DNA from 2 places in the Sphingobium aquiterrae genome. Region 1 is predicted to be linked to the other one. Evidence: predicted binding sites of a transcription regulator. Region 1 holds the regulator's gene; the other holds the start of a gene.
What was found. Region 1 encodes LexA, which represses DNA repair genes until DNA is damaged. Its sites were predicted from a motif close to GTTCCNCNCTTGTTCT; they were not measured.

Region 1 (7,164 bases):
CCCGACAGGCCCAGCCAGTTCAGGCCGTCGAAAATGGCGGCGATCGCTTCTTCGGTCGAGCGGGCGCGATCGGTGTCTTCGATGCGCAGCAGGAACTTGCCGCCATGGTGGCGCGCGAACAGCCAGTTGAACAGCGCGGTGCGGGCGCCGCCGATATGCAGGAATCCGGTTGGAGAAGGGGCGAAGCGCGTTACAACGGGGCTGTTGTCTGCGGTTGCGCTCACAATCGGATTCCTTGACATTCCTGCGGTGCGAGTCTTGCTCGCTCCTGTAAAACGGTCGCCCCCCTAGCATGGCTTTTCGGCCACGACAAACCTCTGCTGATATTGCCGCGACGAAGGTCGTAACGCGCCCCTTCGGGAGCGGGGGCGTGGCCGCGGATATCGGGCGATGGCGCGCCCTTGCGCGGCGCATTGCCGATGCGATCGAGGGATGGCTGGAAGGGGAGCGGGAGCAGGTCGCGCTCTGGGTGCCGGTGACGATGGGCATGGGCATCGCCGCCTGGTTTGTCCTGCCGGATCGCTGGGGCTGGGCGGGCTGGATCATGGTGTGCGCAATGGTTGCCGCGCTGGGCCTGTTGCTGCCGCAGGGCGGTCGGTTGCGGCATATCTGCGTGCGTGCCGGATTGCTCGCCGGCCTTGGCTGCCTGCTGGTCTGGGGCAAGGCGATATGGGTGGGCGAGCCGCCCCTTGCGCGCGCGATGTTCACCGAGGTGCGCGGGGAGGTGATCGGCGTCGCGCCGGTGCCGGCACAGGGCATGGCGCGCCTGATCCTGGCCCCGCGCGATCGTCCCGATCTGCCGCGGCGCATCCGGCTGAACCTGATGGACAACGATGCGCCGGCCGATATTGGCGCGGGGGCGGTGATACGGGTGCGGGCGCGGCTGATGCCGCCTGCGCCTCCGGCGGTGCCGGGCGCCTATGATTTTGCGGCGCGCGCCTATTTCATGGGGATCGGGGCGACGGGGCGGGCGGTGCCGCCGGTGCTGGTGGAGCGCCCGGCGGCCTCCACCGTCGCGCCGGTCAGGCAGCGCCTGTCCGAGCATATCCGCACCCGGCTGTCGGGTGGCGAGGGGGGCATCGCCACTGCGCTGGCCACGGGCGATCAGGGCGCGATCAGCGAGGCGGATGCCGATGCCATGCGGCGCAGCGGCCTGGCGCATCTGCTGTCGATCAGCGGCCTGCATGTGACGGCGCTGGTCGGCGCGGCGATCTTCATCGTCTTCCGGCTGCTGGCGCTGCCGCCGCGACTGGCGTTGCATGCGCCGCTGATGCTGATCTCGGCGGGGGCGGGCGCGCTGGCGGGCATCGGCTATACGCTGTTGACGGGCGCGGAGGTGCCCACGGTGCGATCATGCGTGGCCGCGCTGCTGGTGCTCGGGGCGCTGGCATTGGGGCGGGAGGCGATCACGCTGCGGCTTGTCGCGGCGGGTGCCATATTCGTCCTGATCTTCTGGCCCGATGCGCTTGTCGGCCCCAGCTTCCAGATGAGCTTTGCGGCCGTGACCGCCATCATTGCCTTGTCCGAAATGCGCTGGTTCCGCGCGCTGACGATGGCGCGTGACGAAGGCTGGATACGCAAGTTCGGGCGGAATATCCTTGGCCTGCTGCTGACGGGCGCGGCCGTGGAACTGGTGCTGGCGCCGATCGCGCTGTTCCATTTTCACAGGGCGGGCATGCTGGGGTCGCTGGCCAATCTTGTCGCCATTCCGCTCACCACCTTCGTCGTCATGCCGTTCGAGGCGATAGCCCTGCTGCTGGATGTGGCGGGGCTGGGCGCGCCGGCATGGTGGATCGTGGGCAAGGCGTTGTCGCTGTTGCTGGCCATCGCCCATATGGTCGCCGCCTTGCCGGGGGCGGTCGCGCTGGCGGCGCCTTTTCCCGGCTGGGTTTTCGCCGTGACGATGGCGGGGCTGCTCTGGTGCCTGCTCTGGCGCGGCCGGCTGCGATGGCTTGGGTTGGCGCCGGCCTTGATGGGCGCGCTGCTGATGGCATTCGCCCCGGCGCCCGATATCCTGGTGACAGGCGACGGCCGCCATCTTGCGATCCGCACGCCGGGCGGCATGGCGACGCTGCGCGACCGGGCGGGCGACTATGTCCGCGATACGCTGAGCGAAGCGGCGGGGGAGGAAGGGGAAATGCAGGCGCTCGCCACGCTCGACCGGGCGCGTTGCAACCCGGACCTGTGCGCCGTGACGGTGAAGGACGGCGCGGGGCGGGGCTGGCGCCTGCTCGCCACGCGCAGCGCGACCCATGTCGATGCCGGCGCGCTGATCCGCGCCTGTGCCATGGCGGACATCGTCGTCAGCGATCGCGGGCTTCCGCGCGCCTGCCGCCCCGGCTGGCTGAAGCTGGACCGCTGGGCGCTGTCACGCAGCGGCGGCGTGGCGCTGTTCCTGCGTCAGGGCAGGGTGAGCACCGTCAGGCAGCAGGGCGACGCGCACCCATGGATCGCGCGGCCTTTCTATCGTAAGCGCGCCAGATCGCCCGGGAACATCCCGTCTTCGGGGCCCGTCTCCACAACTGTCGCGCCCGGGCATTGAAACGGTTCAGGAAAGGCGAACCCTCGCCGGCACCGGGCACCGGTGAGCGGCCCATATCCGCTCAGGAACAACCGCCCTTCAACTCGGATGGAGCCGTCGTCGCAGACGACCGCAGGGCAAAAGGGTGATTTTCGAGCACCGGCGCACAGAGCTTGAAACGAGGCCCATGCCTCGTTTCAACGCTTTGCAGGCCCGCACTGGGGCAATGTCGATATCGGTTCCAGAGCCGCGCTGCGTTACATCTGACGCAGGGCGCGTGCGCTCAGTCTTGTTGTCGCATCGCCTTTTGCGCAAAACCGGTTCCCACTTTTGCCCATGATCCCCTAGTTATAGCGGCGCAGCAATCCCGCTAGCTTGCCCTGGATGCGGACCTGACGGGCGTCGTAAATCTGCGGCTCATAAGCGCCATTGGCCGGATCGAGCCGGACCTGCTGCCCCTGGCGGCGGAAATATTTGAGCGTCGCTTCGCTGTCGTCGATCAGTGCGACGACGATCTGCCCGTCGCGCGCCACATCCGTCCGCTGGATCAGCGCGAAGTCGCCGTCCAGGATGCCGGCCTCCATCATGGAATCGCCGGAGACTTCCAGCGCATAATGGTCGCCCGCGCCCAGCAGCGCGGCGGGGACGGAGAGCATGTTCTGCCCCTCCATCGCCTCGATCGGCATGCCCGCGGCGATCCGGCCATGCAGGGGGATTTCGACCACATCGTTGGCGGCCATCGGAATGCGCGGCGCGGCAGGCGCGATGGACGGAATGGCAGGCGCCTTGTGCGCGCGATCCAGCGCGTCCGGAAGCTTGACCACCTCCAGCGCGCGCGCGCGGTTGGGCAGGCGCCGGATGAAGCCGCGTTCCTCCAGCGCGCTGATCAGGCGATGAATGCCCGATTTGGAGCGAAGATCGAGCGCCTCCTTCATCTCTTCGAACGAAGGCGACACGCCGTCTTCCTCCAGCCGGCGGTGGATGAAACTGAGCAGTTCCTGTTGCTTGGCCGTGAGCATGTTTATCACCATCATTGGAACGGATGGGGAACACTTAGGAAACACAAGGGGGCAAGTCAAGCGTTCAGCGGTTCGTCGCTTTTGGGGGAACGAAGCGACCCGCTTCCGGTTTTTCCACCGTCCCCGCAAGAGAGGACAGATGAGGAGAGTGACATGGCGAACCAGCAGAAACAGAATCCGGGCAAGGAGCAGCGCCGGGGCCAGCAGGGCAGCGCCGATCGCAATCGCCAGCAGGAACAGGAAGGCAAGCAGGGCCAGATGGGCGACGAGCGTCGGCAGGACAAGGCGCCCGGCCGCGGCCAGCAGCATTGAAGCGCCTTCGCACAAGGGAAAGGGGTCGCCTTCGCGGCCCCTTTTCTTGTGGTCGCATCAGCGGATGGGGATGATCGTCACCGGCTCTCCGGCGGGGGCCGGCCACCCGTTGGCCGGGCGCAGGATCAGGCAATCGGCCATCGCCAGCATCCGCGTCGCCGCGCTGTCCTGCACCGGCAGCGGCCATACCCGGTCGCCGTCGCTGCGGCCGCGCACATAATCGTCGCGCACCGTCACCGGCGGCATGTCTTCGCCCAATCGAGCCGTGCGCGACAAGGGCAGCGGCTGCGCGCAGCCCGACAGATGGCGGAGCAGCGGCATCAGGAACAAGGTGCCCGTGACGAAGGCGGAAACCGGATTGCCCGGCAGGCCCAGGAAGATGCAGGGACCATTTGTGCCGGCGATCAGCGGCTTGCCCGGCCGCATCGCGATCCGCCAGAAATCCAGCGTGCCGCCGGCCGCTTCGAAGGCGGGGCGAACAAGGTCGTGATCGCCAACCGACGCGCCGCCCGTGGTCACGACGACATCGGCGCGGCTTGCGGCGGCAAAGGCGGCGGTCAGCGCCGGCAGATCGTCGCGCACGATGCCCAGATCCTCGACATCGCACGGGAGCGCGGCGAGCATGGCGCGCAGCATCACGGCATTGGAAGAGGGCAGCTTGCCCGCCGGCACGGGCGCGCCGGGTGGCACCAGCTCGTCGCCTGTGGATATCAGCGCGACACGGGGCCGCCGCCGCACGGGCAATGTGCCATGGCCCGCCAGCACGGCCAGCGAGAGCGTGGCGGGGGTGAGCGCATCGCCGGCGGCGAGCAGGGGCTGCCCTTCGCGAAAATCGGACCCTTTGGGGCGGACATGCTTGCCGGCCGTCGCCGGTCCTTCGCCGGTCAGTGTCACGACATCGCCGGCGCGGGCGACATCTTCCTGCACGACGATGCAATCGCCACCCGGCGGCAGCGGCGCGCCGGTGAAGATGCGCACCGCTTCGCCAGCACCGATGGGGGGAGGCAGGGCGCCGCCCGCGGCGCTCTGGCCGATCATGCGCCATGGCCCCGGCAAGTCGGCCGCGCGCACCGCATAGCCGTCCATCGCCGAAAGATCGGCCCAGGGCTGGTCCCGGCGGGCAAGGACATCCTGCGACAGCCAGCGGCCGATGCAGTCGCCGAGCGGCATCTCTTCGGCGGGCAGCGGCGCGGCCAGCGAAAGGAGGCGGGCCTGCGCCTGCGCGACCGGCATCAGGCCCATGGCATGGCCGTCCCGTCCATCATGCCGGCGCGCGCCAGTCGCCGGATTTTCCGCCCGACTTCGCGATCAGGCGCACGCCGCCGATCACCATGGCCTTGTCCAATGCCTTGGCCATGTCGTAAATGGTGAGCAGCGCGACGGACACGGCCGTCATCGCCTCCATCTCCACGCCGGTCTGCGCGGCCGTGCGGGCAGTCGCGCAAACAGCGACGCCCGTGCCGTCCAGCGTGAAGTCCACGGTGACGCCGCTCAGCGGCAGGGGATGGCACAGCGGGATCAGGGTCGCGGTCTGCTTGGCCGCCATGATACCGGCCACTCGCGCGACGGCCAGCACATCGCCTTTCTGCACAAGTCCCTGGGCGATGGCGCTGGTGGCCTCGGCGCTCATCTCGATGCGGCCGGTGGCGGTCGCTTCCCGCACCGTGGTCGCCTTGGCCGACACATCGACCATGCGGGCCGCCCCGTCCGCGTCGAGATGGGTGAGTTTACTCATGCGCCGGTCAGCAACAGTCGGGTCGCGGCCTCCACATCGGGTTGCCGCATCAGCGCCTCGCCCACCAGGAAGCAGCGCACGCCATGCCGGGCCATCGCATCCAGATCGGCATGGGAGCCAAGGCCGCTTTCGGCGACGAAGGTGCAGCCCTGCGGCGCATGGCCGACCAGTTCGTAGGTGCGGGCGAAATCGACCGTGAAGTCGCGCAGGTCGCGGTTGTTGACGCCGATCAGGCGCGAGCGCAGCTTGAGCGCGCGTTCCAGTTCCTGCGCATCATGCACCTCGACCAGGACATCCATGCCGAGGCCGAGCGCGGCATCCTCGATTTCGGCCATCTGCCCGTCGTCCAGCGCGGCGACGATGATGAGGATGGCGTCGGCGCCGATGGCCCGCGATTCCAGCACCTGCCAGGGATCGACCATGAAATCCTTGCGCAGTACCGGCAGGGCGCAGGCGGAACGCGCCGCCATCAGATAATCGTCATGCCCCTGGAAATAGGGCATGTCGGTCAGCACCGATAGGCAGGCCGCGCCCGCCGCCTGATAGGCAACGGCATGGGCCGGCGGATCGAAGTCCGGGCGGATCAATCCTTTGGAAGGGCTTGCCTTCTTGATCTCCGCGATCAGGCCGTAGCCCGAGCGCGCGGCCGCATCCAGCGCCATGCGGAAGCCGCGGGGCATGCTCTGTTCGGATGCGCGGGCATGGAGGGACGCGACGGTGGTCGCGGCCTTGCGGCGCACCACGTCCTCGCGCTTGAAGGCACAGATTTCGGTCAGCTTGTTGGTCATTGATAGGCAATCCAGCAATTGAGCAGCGCGTTGGCAAGGCCCTTGTCGATGGCTTCGGCGGCATCCTCCGCGCCTTCACGCAGATCGTGCGCGGCCCCGGCGACGACAAGGGCGGCGGCGGCATTGAAAATCACCGCATCCCGATAGGCGCCCGGTTCGCCGAGCAGCAGCGCGCGCAGAGCCGCGGCATTATGCGCGGGGTCGCCGCCGCGAATGGCGTCCAGCGGGTGGGTCGGCAGGCCCGCATCGACGGCGGACCAGCGACGCATCGCCACGATGCCGTCGGCGGTCACGTCCGCAATGTCATTGCCGCCCGCGAGCGACAGTTCGTCCAGCCCCTCGTCCCCCGAAACGACCATCGCCCGGTCGACGCCCAGTTCGCACAATGCCTCCGCGTAAATGGGCACATAGGCCGGGCGGGCGATGCCGATCAGTTGCCGGCGGACCCCGGCGGGATTGGCGAGCGGCCCCATCAGGTTGAAGATGGTGCGACGGCCGATCGCCCTGCGGATGGGGCCGAGCCGTTTCAGCGCCGGATGGTGATCCTGCGCGAAGAGGAAGCAGATGCCGATATCGGCAAGGCTGCGCTCGGCGCGCGCCGCCGCCTTTGTGAGGTCGAGGCCCAGCGCCTCCAGCGTATCGGCCGCGCCCGCCCTGGACGATGCCGCGCGGTTGCCATGCTTGGCGACCGGCACGTCGCAGGCGGCAACCACCAGGCTGACGGCGGTGGACACGTTCAGCGTATGGTGCCCGTCGCCGCCGGTGCCGCAAACGTCGATGGCGCCGGGC
Region 2 (7,164 bases), on a different contig from region 1:
GCGCGCGCTGTTGCCGATGCTGCTTGCCGCCGCGGCCATCAGCGCCGGGCTGATCTGGTGGGCGACGCGGGAGCCTGCGCTCGCCGCCGGCTTCGGCGCGATGCTGATCGCGATCGCGGCGCTGGGCATCTGGTTCACCCATCTGTTCCCGCGAACGGAGACGGTCGCCGATTCCATCCCCGACTGGACGGTGGCGCGCACCGCAGCCGATGCCTCCAACATGGCGATCGCCGTCACCGACCGGACGGGCCGGCTGGTCTGCGCGAGCGATCTGTTCGGCGAATGGTTCCCGGGCTTTCCCACCCCTCCCGGCCTGCCGCTGGAGGCGAGCGATGCCGAGCGGCTCGCGGCCGCCGGGCGTGCGGCCTGGCGCGATGTCGAGGGGCATGTGCAGGGCATCGCCCGCGGCGCGATGCGGCTGGACGCGGATGTGACCCGCACCGGCCGGGCCGACGATTTCCTGCTCTGGCGCTTCACGCCGATCCGCCAGGCCAGCATCATCGACGATTTCAACCGCATGCTGAGCGGCGAGGCCGGCATGCAGATGGCCGAAGCCGGGATCATGGCGGTGCTGATCGGCGGGGAAGGGCGCATTCGCGCGGCCAATCCGGCCTTTCTGCAGCGCGCCGCCGGCAAGATGGACGCCAATCTTTCCGGTCGCGACTTCGCCTCCTACCTGCGTGTCGATGACAAGGGGCGGGTGTTCTTCGCACGGGAAGAGCGCAACCTGGTGCCCATGCGCCTCATCCAGGTGCCGCTGAAGCAGGGGAGCAGCGACGGCCCCATGCTGATCGTCATGATCGACGACGAAAGCGGCGGCGCGGGCGGCGATGGCAATTCCGCGCTCAGCTATATCGAGACGCTGCTTTCGCTGCTGCCCTTCGGCCTTGCCATGGCCGACAGGGACGGGCGGATGCTGTTCGTCAACCGGGCCTTTGCGCGCGCGGCCGGCCTGCAGCCCGATGAGAAGCCCGCCTATCCCGGCGACATCGTGGTGCGCGAAGACCAGGCCGCGGTGGCCGATGTCTTGCGCCGCTATGCGCTGGGGCCGCAGATGTCGGGCGACCTTGCGGTGCGGATGCGGGCGCAGCCGGACGAGCCGGTCGCGCTCAGCATGGCGGGCGTGCGCGGGCTGGGGCAGGCGGCGGTGCTGCTCAGCCTGAAGGACAATGGCGAGGAAAGCCGGCTGAAGCGGCAGGTGGCGCAGGCGACGAAGATGCAGGCCATCGGCCAGCTTGCCGGCGGCGTCGCGCATGATTTCAACAATATCCTGACCGCCATCATCGGCCATTGCGACCTGATGCTGATGCGCCACACGCCGGGCGACAGCGATTATGACGACATCCAGCAGATCAAGTCCAACTCCAACCGCGCCGCCGGCCTGACCCGCCAGCTTCTGGCCTTCTCCCGCCAGCAGACGTTGCGGCCGCAGATCCTGCAGCTGCCCGATATCGTGGCGGACGTCTCCAGCCTGCTCAACCGGCTGCTGGGCGAGAATGTGAAGCTGGAGGTGAGCCACGGCCGCAGCCTGGGCGCGGTGCGGGCGGACCCGGGGCAGCTGGAACAGGTGATCGTCAACCTGTGCGTCAATGCGCGCGACGCGATGCCCAATGGCGGCACCGTCAACATCCAGACCTATGCCGTGCCCGCCGCCAAGGTGCGGGAGATGCGCAACGAAATCCTGCCGGTGAGCGATTATACCGCGATGCGGGTGTCCGACACCGGGTTGGGCATTCCGCCCGACCTTCTCGCCAAGATCTTCGAGCCCTTCTTCACGACCAAGGAACTGGGCAAGGGCACCGGCCTCGGCCTGTCCACCGTCTATGGCATCGTCAAGCAATCGGGCGGCTATATCTTCGCGGAATCCGAGCTGGGGCGCGGGGCGAGCTTCGTCATCTACCTGCCGGTCTATGCCGCGTTGGTGGAAGAAGAGAAGCCGGCCCGCAAGGCGGCCGAAAAGCGCGCCGAAACCTGGGGCACCGGCACGGTGCTGGTGGTGGAGGACGAGGACATGGTGCGCGCCGTGGCCGAGCGTGCGCTGACGCGGCAGGGATATAAGGTGCTGACCGCCGCCGATGGCGAGCATGCGCTGCAGGTGCTGGCCAGCGGCGAGCATATCGATCTCATGATCTCCGACGTGGTGATGCCCAATATGGATGGGCCGACCATGGTCGCGCAGGCGCGGCAGACCCATCCGCTGCTGCCGGTGGTCTTCATGTCCGGCTATGCCGAGGAGCAGCTGCGCAAGTCCATCGACCTTGCCAATGTCGCCTTCCTGCCCAAGCCCTTTTCGGTCGCGCAACTGGCCGAGGCGGCGCGGGAGGCGTTGGCCGTGCGCCCGAAGATGTAACAGGTTTCCAGCATCATATTGCTTTCGATCGAGGTCTGGGGCCTAGGCAATCCGGCATCGATGCGATACCGAACCGTTGAGACTTTCACCGATCATGGGGCACAGGCGCGTGGGCAAATCCATCCTCGTCGTTGAGGACGAGGTCATGATCGGCATGATGATCGAGGATTTCCTCGAGTCGCTGGGCCATCGCATGCACGCGCTGGCCGCGACCGTGCCGGACGGTTGCGCGGCGGCGCAGGAGGAGGGGATCGATGCCGCCATTCTCGACTGCAACCTGCATGGCGAAAAAAGCTGGCCGGTGGCGGAAATCCTGAGCGCGCGGGGCATTCCCTTTGTCTTTGCGACCGGTGGCAATGCAGACGATGTGCCGACTGCGCTCGCTCACTATCCCAGTATCGCCAAACCCTTCACCATCGGCACGGTCGAACGCGTGCTGGACCAGCTTTTGAAGGAGTAAGCGACCCTTCCGGCACCGGCCGCATGTTGGTGAAGGAAAAATTTGTTCCTGACTTGTTCTACGTGAACAAATGGAATACATAGCATTGCAGGCGCCGCTCATGGCGCACCTCTGGCCATCATCGGCCGCTTGACAGGGGACCATGCGATGACCGCAATGCTGAAACTGATCGACGCCGACAAGAAGACGGGAACCATGGACAGACAGAAAGCATTGGAGGCAGCGCTCGCCCAGATCGACCGCGCCTTTGGCAAGGGCAGCGCGATGAGGCTGGGCTCGAAGGAAACGATGCAGGTCGAGTCGATCTCGACCGGCTCGCTGGGCCTCGACATCGCGCTGGGCGTGGGCGGCCTGCCGCGCGGCCGCGTGATCGAGGTGTACGGGCCGGAAAGCTCGGGCAAGACGACGCTCGCGCTGCACGTCATCGCCGAGGCGCAGCGCGGCGGCGGCACCGCCGCCTTTGTCGACGCAGAACATGCGCTCGACCCGGTCTATGCCAAGAAACTGGGCGTCGACATCGATGAACTGATCGTATCGCAGCCCGACACCGGCGAGCAGGCGCTGGAAATCGTGGATACGCTGGTCCGCTCCAACGCCATCGACGTGCTGGTGGTGGACTCGGTGGCCGCGCTGGTGCCGCGTGCGGAGATCGAGGGCGAGATGGGCGACAGCCATGTCGGCCTTCAGGCCCGGCTGATGTCGCAGTCGCTGCGCAAGCTCACCGGCTCCATCTCCCGCTCGCGCTGCATGGTGATCTTCATCAACCAACTGCGCATGAAGATCGGCGTGATGTACGGCAATCCGGAAACCACGACCGGGGGCAACGCGCTCAAATTCTACGCCTCCGTCCGGCTCGACATCCGCCGCACCGGCCAAATCAAGGATCGCGACGACATCGTCGGCAACACGACCCGCGTGAAGGTGGTGAAGAACAAGGTCGCGCCGCCCTTCAAACAGGTGGAATTCGACATCATGTATGGCGAAGGCATCTCGAAGATCGGCGAAATGCTCGATCTGGGCGTGAAGGCCGGCATTGTCGAGAAATCCGGCTCATGGTTCTCCTATGATTCGGTCCGCATCGGCCAGGGGCGCGAGAACGCGAAGACATTTCTGCGGGAGCATCCCGAAATGGCCGACCGCCTGGAAAAGGCGATCCGTGGCAAGACCGAAGCGGTCGCCGAAGGGATGATGACCGGCCCCGATTCCAGCGAGGCGGAGGACGGCGACCTCTGACGGCATGTCCGCGCTGGTCCATATGGCTGGCCCGTACAGCCGGCCCGTATAGACAGCGCAGTGCCGCGGTGCGATCGCTCCCTGCTGCCTCATGAACCGAAAAGGCCCGCCGCATTCCAGCCGGCGGGCCTTTTATCGTTCTGGCGCGCGCAATATGGGCTTCCTTTTCATGCTGGGCCGCAATCATGCCACGGGGCATGGCGGCGCCATCCAACTCGCGATATGCAGGCACCCTGTCTCCCGCAGCCGAGGACCGCATGACACGCTTTGATCGCCGAACGATGCTTGCCGGCCTTGGTCTTCTGGGAGGCGCCGGCGCGATCGGCCTGTCGCCTCGCCTGTTCGCGGCGGAACGCGTAATGGAGGAAGTGCCGCCGCTGCCCGGCACCGTCACGCCCATCGGTCCCGAAGAGCGCAAGGCCCGCATCGCCCGGGCGCAGGCGCTGATGAAGGCGGCAGACATCGGCGCCGTGCTGATCGAGCCGGGCGCGAGCCTCATCTATTTCACCGGCGTCCAGTGGTGGCGCAGCGAGCGGTTGACGGCGGCGGTGATCCCGGCGGAGGGCGATCCGATCGTCGTCACGCCCTTTTTCGAGAAGCCCTCCGTCGCGATCTCGCTCGGCATTCCAGCGGACATCCGCGTCTGGCAGGAGGATGAGAACCCCTTTGCCCTCATCGCCGCCTTCCTGAAGGCAAGGGGCCTGTCGCGCGCGCGGATCGGCGTGGAGGAAACGGCCCGCTTCTTCGCCTTCGACGGTCTGCGCCAATTGCTGCCGGGCGCGCCGCTGGTGTCGGCCGATCAGGTGGTGCGCGGCTGCCGGATGCGCAAGACGGCGGCGGAAATCGCGCTGATGCAGCGCGCCGCCGATGTCACGACCGCCGCTTATCGCTGGACGGTGCCGCAGGTGCGTGTCGGCATGACCCGGGAAGACATTGGCGCATTGATGAACGCCGCGACCGGGCGCCTGGGTGGACAGACCGAATTCAACCTGATCCTCGTCGGCCCGGACGCGGCATTGCCCCATGGCTCGCCCAGGCCACAGGTGGTGGGCAAGGGCAGCATCGTCCTGATGGATTGCGGCTGCACGGTCGAAGGCTATCAGTCGGACACGTCGCGTACCTTCGTCGTCGGCGCCGATCCCACGCCCGAGCAGCGCAAGGTTTGGAACGAGGTGGCCAGGGGGCAGCAGGTTGCGTTCGCCGCCGCGAAACTCGGCGCGCCGGCCGGCGCCGTGGATGACGCCGTGCGCGCCTATTATCAGTCGCTCGGCTATGGGCCGGGGTATAATCTCCCCGGCCTGTCCCACCGCACCGGCCATGGCATCGGCTTGGAGGGGCATGAGCCGGTGAACCTCGTCCATGGCGAGACGACGCCGCTTGCGCCCGGCATGTGCTTTTCCAACGAGCCCGGCCTTTATCTGCCGGGCCGTTTCGGCGTGCGGCTGGAGGACTGCTTCCACATGACGCAGGCCGGCCCGCGCTGGTTTTCGACGCCGCCTGTCAGCATCGACGCGCCGGTCGGGTGATCCTTTTGCATCGGATGTGGAGAGATTCACGCCGATCCGTGCAGGAATCGCGCAGAAATGCTTGCCCCCCTTGAGAGTCTGCGCGCGACCCTCTAATTCGCCAGCATGACATCAACGAACGACATCCGCCGGTCCTTCCTGGACTATTTCGCCAGCGCCGGGCACCAGGTCGTGCCATCGGCCCCGCTGGTGCCGCATAACGACCCGACGCTGATGTTCGTCAATGCGGGTATGGTGCCGTTCAAGAATGTCTTCACCGGCCTTGAAAAGCGCCCCTATGACCGTGCGACCAGCGCCCAGAAATGCGTGCGCGCCGGCGGAAAGCATAATGATCTCGACAATGTCGGCTACACCGCCCGGCACCATACCTTCTTCGAAATGCTCGGAAATTTCAGCTTCGGCGATTATTTCAAGGAGCAGGCGATCACCCATGCGTGGACGCTGCTGACGAAGGAATGGGGCCTGCCGGCCGACAGGCTGACCGCCACCGTCTATCACACGGACGACGAGGCGTTCGACCTGTGGCGCAAGATCGCCGGCCTGCCCGAGGAGCGGATCATCCGCATCCCCACCAAGGATAATTTCTGGGCGATGGGCGATAGCGGCCCCTGCGGCCCCTGTTCGGAAATCTTCTACGACCATGGCGACCATATCTGGGGCGGCCCTCCCGGATCGCCGGAGGAGGATGGCGACCGCTTCGTCGAGATCTGGAACCTCGTCTTCATGCAATATGAGCAGGAAGCGAACGAGATCGTCGCCGACCTGCCCAAGCCCAGCATCGACACCGGCATGGGGCTGGAGCGTATCGCCGCGGTGATGCAGGGCGTTCACAATAATTATGATACCGACACCTTCGTCGCGCTGATCGCGGAAAGTGCCGCGCTCACGAAGACCGCGACCGATGGCGAGTTTCAGGCCAGCCATCGCGTCATCGCCGATCATCTGCGCTCGGCCGGCTTCCTGATTTCCGACGGCGTACTGCCGGCCAATGAAGGGCGCGGCTATGTGCTTCGCCGCATCATGCGCCGGGCCATGCGCCATGCGCACATCATCGGCGCGAAAGACCCGCTGATGTACCGTCTGGTCGGCAGCCTGGTGAGCGAGATGGGTGCGGCCTATCCCGACCTTGTCCGCGCCCAGCCGCTGATCGAGGAAACGCTGCTGCGCGAGGAAACCCGGTTCCGCCAGACGCTGGACAAGGGCATCAGGCTGCTCGACGAAGCCACCGCCGGCATGGCCAAGGGCGACACGCTGCCCGGCGAGACGGCCTTCCGCCTCTACGACACCTATGGTTTCCCCTATGACCTGACCGAGGATGCGCTGCGGGCGCAGGGCCTGGCGGTCGACCGCGCCGGCTTCGATGCCGCGATGGCCGAGCAGAAGGCGGCCGCCCGCGCCGCGTGGAAGGGTTCCGGCGACAAGGCATCGGACGAGATCTGGTACGACATCGCCGAGGCCGAGGGCGCGACCGAATTCACCGGCTATAGCGCGACGAAGGGCGAGGGGCAGGTGGTCGCACTGGTGAAGGACGGCGCCCGCGTCGACAGCGCCGGGGCTGGCGACAGCGTCATCATCGTCACCAATCAGACGCCCTT

Region 2: the regulator LexA is predicted to act here: its motif matches at 2,855-2,870, upstream of recA (recombinase RecA).

What each region holds. Positions count from the first base shown of each region.
Region 1 is NZ_JBANFL010000005.1:133,755-140,918, reverse strand. Features, by position in the region: gene gltX (glutamate--tRNA ligase) at 1-242, opposite strand, end outside; gene WFP78_RS07150 (ComEC/Rec2 family competence protein) at 293-2,542, shown strand; gene lexA (transcriptional repressor LexA) at 2,866-3,540, opposite strand; gene WFP78_RS07140 (hypothetical protein) at 3,694-3,852, shown strand; gene WFP78_RS07135 (molybdopterin molybdotransferase MoeA) at 3,910-5,094, opposite strand; gene moaC (cyclic pyranopterin monophosphate synthase MoaC) at 5,114-5,587, opposite strand; gene trpC (indole-3-glycerol phosphate synthase TrpC) at 5,584-6,375, opposite strand; gene trpD (anthranilate phosphoribosyltransferase) at 6,372-7,164, opposite strand, start outside.
Region 2 is NZ_JBANFL010000004.1:13,210-20,373, forward strand. Features, by position in the region: gene WFP78_RS05290 (hybrid sensor histidine kinase/response regulator) at 1-2,350, shown strand, start outside; gene WFP78_RS05295 (response regulator) at 2,496-2,810, shown strand; gene recA (recombinase RecA) at 2,958-4,043, shown strand; gene WFP78_RS05305 (M24 family metallopeptidase) at 4,301-5,569, shown strand; gene alaS (alanine--tRNA ligase) at 5,675-7,164, shown strand, end outside.